DNA from 2 places in the Actinomadura sp. genome. Region 2 is predicted to be linked to the other one. Evidence: riboswitches for the same ligand, from Rfam matches in the RefSeq annotation. Region 2 holds a riboswitch; the other holds the start of a gene.
The links. A riboswitch is a leader RNA that binds a small molecule or an ion and turns the genes downstream of it on or off. The one in region 2 is predicted to bind cobalamin.
Positions count from the first base shown of each region.

Region 1 (2,384 bases), on a different contig from region 2:
GGCGGATCTCGGCGGTCTGCGGGAACGAGCCGATCGTGGTGGTCGCGAGATCGGGCAGGCCGAGCGCCTCCCGCTGCGCGGCGTACCGGACGGCGTGCCCGCTGCGCCGCGTCTCGCCCACCGACCCGAGCCGCTCGCGGACCGCCCGGTCGACACCGGCCTCCGGGAGCGGCGCGGCCTCCTGGACGGGGGCGTCCTCCCGCAGGGCCCGCCCGATCGCGACGACCTCGTCGACCTTCTGCCGCGCGAACGCGAGCCGCCCCCGGACCCGCGGGTCGAGCGCGGTCTCCCGGTCGAGGTCGAGCGGCACGTGCATCAGCGAGCAGGACGTCCCGACCACGATCTGATCGACGAGCCCCAGCACGGACGCGCACGTGGACAGCGCCTTCCGTACGTCGGTGCGCCAGACGTTCCGCCCGTCGACAACGCCCGCCACGAGCGTCTTGCGCGGCAGCCCGCCCACCGATGCGAGCACGTCCACGTTGCCCGGCCCGGCGACGAAATCGAGGGCGACGGCCTCCACGCGGCTCCCGGCCAGCACGCGCAACGCGTCCGCCTCGATGGCGCCGAAGTAGGTGGCGACCATCAGATGCGGCCGGCAGCTCAGCTGCCCGAGCCGCGCATAGGCCCGCGCCAGCGCGCGGATCTCCTCCTCGCCGCGGTCTTCGACGAGCGCGGGCTCGTCCAGCTGCACCCACTGCGCGCCCGACCCCGCCAGCCGCTCCAGGATCTCGGCGTACACGTCCACGAGCCCGTCCAGCAGCTCCAGCGTCCGGAATCCCGGCGTCGACGGCTTCGCCAGCAGCAGATAGGTGAGCGGCCCGACGAGCACGGGCCGCGTCTCGATGCCGAGCGCCTTCGCCTCCCGGTACTCGGCGAGCGGCTTGGCGGCGGCGCCGTCCGCCAGCCGGAACCGCGTGTCCGGCCCCAGCTCGGGGACGATGTAGTGGTAGTTCGTGTCGAACCACTTGGTCATTTCGAGCGGCGGGACGTCCTGGACGCCGCGGGCCATGGCGAAGTACCGGTCGAACCCGTCCAGGTGCCGGTACCGCTCGGGGACGGCGCCGACCAGCACGCTGGCGTCGAGCATCTGGTCGTAGAACGAGAAGGTGTTGGACGGGATCGCGTCGACGCCGGCGTCGCGCAGGCCCGTCCACACCTCGGCGCGCAGCTCGGCGCCGGTCCTGCCGAGGTCGTCGGCGCCCGCCCGTCCCGCCCAGTAGTTCTCGGTGGCGACCTTCAGCTCCCGGTCCGCCCCGATTCGGGGGTATCCGAGGATCGTCGTGTTCATGGCGGCTTCCCTCGCTGTGCCACGGGCGACCCCGGGAACGGCGCGACGACGGGCCGCCGCCGGGCCTTCCCGCGAGGCCGCAGACCACCGCGCACCGGCCGGTGCGCGGGCGGAGGCAGGTCTTCGGACTCGCGGGCACCGCCTCTTCGAGGCGTCCTACTGGCCGTCGCTTCCCAGGCCGCGCGGGCCCAGTGCATATGACGGCGGTCGTTCCCGCTCACCGCTGCGGGGCAGTCCCGGACTCGCACCGGGTTCCCTCTTACGACACTCAAATCGAGCGAACCATCCGCACCACACACCCTACCCACCTCCCACCGCCCGCCCCCGCGGAGTGGGCGGCCGCGCATGGTACAGACGACGTCACTTTGGGTAGCTGAGCCGTGTGCAGGCCGTTTCAGAGCGTCATAGGGGGTGGCATGCGCCTGTTCATGATGAGGGCGGCGATGTCGATGATGTTGATCACCATGGCCGCCGCATGCGGCACGGAGAATGTCAACACCGCACCGGCGAACAACGGCGGTGAGGGCGGCAGCGGGGGCACGAAGCCGGCGAAGAAGACGGCGCAGGTCGGTGACACCGTGAACATCACCGATGATTCGTCGGGCGTCTCGCTGGCCGTGACGCTGCGGAAGGTCGTCGATCCCGCCGAGCCGGGAGAGTTCGAGACGCTCCCCAACGGGAAGCGGCTCGTCGCGGCGCAGTTCAAGGTGAAGAACAAGAGCGACGACGAATACCAGGACGCGCCGGCCAACGGGGCCCGCGCCATCGACACGTCGGGCCAGGCTTACGAGGGCGGCCTCCTCACGGCCACCGACTGCGAAGCGTTCGCAGGCGCGGAGGTCCGGCTGACCAAGGGAGAGAGCCAGCGCGGCTGCGTGACGTTCGAAGTCGGCAAGAAGGCGACGATCGAACGCATCCGCTTCGCCGCGTCGTCCGGCTTCGGCTCCGCCGCCGAATGGAAGGTCGGCTAGTGCCGCCCACCCGGCCGTGAACGGGCGCCGCCGGGCAGGGTGATCATAGGGGTGTTCCGGAATTCGAGGAGGTCCCTGTGCGGCGGAGTTATGTGGTCACGGGCGGTGGACGCGGTGTCGGG
Region 1 is NZ_JBIQHY010000011.1:77,071-79,454, forward strand. Features, by position in the region: gene metE (5-methyltetrahydropteroyltriglutamate--homocysteine S-methyltransferase) at 1-1,291, opposite strand, end outside; cobalamin riboswitch at 1,388-1,593, opposite strand; gene ACIWVC_RS06885 (DUF4352 domain-containing protein) at 1,708-2,262, shown strand; gene ACIWVC_RS06890 (SDR family NAD(P)-dependent oxidoreductase) at 2,340-2,384, shown strand, end outside.
Region 1: another riboswitch for cobalamin. It lies ahead of metE (5-methyltetrahydropteroyltriglutamate--homocysteine S-methyltransferase); the one in region 2 lies ahead of cobN (cobaltochelatase subunit CobN).

Region 2 (2,384 bases):
AGCCCGACGGCGTTGCCGACGCGGGAGTGCTTGGTCGGGTACGCCGACAGCATCACCACGACGCGGCGCCGGGCGGGGGGCGTGTGCCGGAGCCGGCCGTGCCGCACGGCGATCCCGGCGACCCGCGCCGCCCGCTCCGGGTCGGCCCGGTAGACGGTGAGGCCGTCCTCGTCGACCTCCTTGAACGAGAACGGGACGGTGATGACGCGGCCGTCGAACTCGGGGATCGCGACCTGCGACGCGGCGTCCAGCGGGGACAGGCCGTCGTCGCTCGCCTCCCAGTCGGCGCGGCTCGTCGTCAGGCAGAGGCCCTGCAGGATCGGGACGTCCAGCGCGGCGAGCGCCCCCACGTCCCACGCCTCGTCGTCGCCGCCCGCCCCGGCCGCCGCGGGGCGCGAACCGCCCGCCGCGAGCACGGTCACGACCAGCGCGTCGGCCCGCCCGAGCGTGTCGAGCAGCGCGGGTTCGGCGGTGCGGAGCGAGGAGCAGAAGACGGGCATCGCGCGGCCGCCGGCGTCCTCGACGGCCGCGCACAGCGCCTCGACGAACGCGGTGTTCCCGGCCATGTGGTGGGCGCGGTAGTACAGCACGGCGATGAGCGGGCCCTCGGCGGTGCGGGGCTCGCGTTCGAGCAGCCCCCACGCCGGGGCCGGCGCCGGCGGCGCGAACCCGCGCCCGGTCAGCAGCACGGTGTCGGACAGGAACGCGTGCAGCTCGGCGAGGTTGCCCGGCCCGCCGTGCGCGAGGTAGGCGTGGGCCTCCGCGCAGACGCCGCCGCTGACCGTGGACAGCTCCATCAGCTCGGCGTCGGGGGCCTGCTCGCCGCCGAGGACGACGACGGGGCGGGGCCCCGCGAGCAGCGCGTCGAGGCCGTCCTCCCAGGCGCGGCGCCCGCCGAGCAGCCGGACGACGACGAGGGCGGCGCCGTCGAGCAGCGCGGGCAGGTCGGCCACGGCGAGCCGCGCCGGGTTGCCGAGCCGGTAGGCGGCGCCGGACGCTCGCGCGCTCAGCAGATCGGTGTCGGACGTCGACAGCAGCAGCACGGTGCCGGCGGACACGGCCGTTCCTCCCCCTGGGGTCCTCGCCCCGGTCGCGGGTGTCGCGACGGCAGGAGTGTCCTGGCTCCCGGATCGACGCTCGCCCCGGCCTTCCCGTCCGTGCGGACAGTGGCCTCCAGCGGGGTTCGCTCCCCGGTCACAGTGGCGGGACCGCGCCGGATTCGCACCGGCTTCCTCCCATTGCCATCGCCTGGGGAGAACAGTACGGCAGTGCGGCCCGCCCGCAAAGTGCGGTTAACATCCTCCCCGTGCCGAATGTCAGAGCCCGCGCCGACGCGTGCCCCGGCGCGCTGCGCACCCACGACGCCGCCGACGGGCCGCTGGCGCGCGTCCGCGTCCCGGGCGGCGCGGTGACGTCCGCGCAGCTCCGGGTGCTCGGCGCCGCGGCCCGGGAGCTGGGCGGCGACGTGATCGAACTGACGTCGCGGGGCAACCTGCAGCTGCGCGGCGTCCGCGATCCGGGGCGGCTCGCGGGACGCCTGGAGGCGGCGGGCCTGCTGCCTTCGCCGTCCCACGAACGGGTCCGCAACATCGTGGCCTCCCCGCTAGGGGGACGTGGCGTCCACGGCACCCTGGCGACGGACCCGCTGGTCACCGCGCTGGATCTGGCGCTGTGCGCGAACGCCCGGCTCGCCGGGCTGCCCGGCCGCTTCCTGTTCGCCTTGGACGACGGCACGGGCGACGTCGCGGCCCTCGGCGCCGACCTGACCTGCACTCCGGCCGGCCTCCGCCTCGCCGACTCGCCATTGCTGCTCGGCGTACCGGCCGGCGATCGGCCGTCCATGGACGGTGCGGGTGCGGGCGTGAGTGCCGGTGTGAGTGCCGGTGCGATCGATTTGCTGGTGGCGGCCGCGGAGGCGTTCCTCGACGTCCGGGGGGACGCGTGGCGGTTGGCGGAGGTGCCGGACGGGCCGCGGCTCGTCGCGGAACGGCTCACGGAACGGTTCGGGGCGGAACTCGGCGAAATCCGCGAACTTCCCGAGCCGCGCCGCCCGTATGCGGGGGCCATCCCGCAGCGCGGCGGGCTCACCGCGCTTGAGGCCGTGCCTCCGCTCGGGCGGATGTCCGGTGCGCAGGCCGGGGCACTCGCGGAGGCGGCGGACGACGTGCGGGTCACCCCCTGGCGGAGCGTCGTGGTGCGGGACCTCGGCTCGGATTCGGTGGGCCGGGTCGCGGAGGAACTCGGGGCGGCGGGGTTCGCGGTCGATGCGGCGTCGCCCTGGGTCGGGGTGTCGGCGTGCACCGGGAGCCCCGGATGCGCGAAGTCGCGCGGTGACGTGCAGGGCGAGGCGCGGCGGTGGGTCGGCGGGCTGGAGTGCGCCCCCG
Region 2 is NZ_JBIQHY010000051.1:30,064-32,447, reverse strand. Features, by position in the region: gene cobN (cobaltochelatase subunit CobN) at 1-1,058, opposite strand, end outside; cobalamin riboswitch at 1,112-1,235, opposite strand; gene ACIWVC_RS18695 (precorrin-3B synthase) at 1,307-2,384, shown strand, end outside.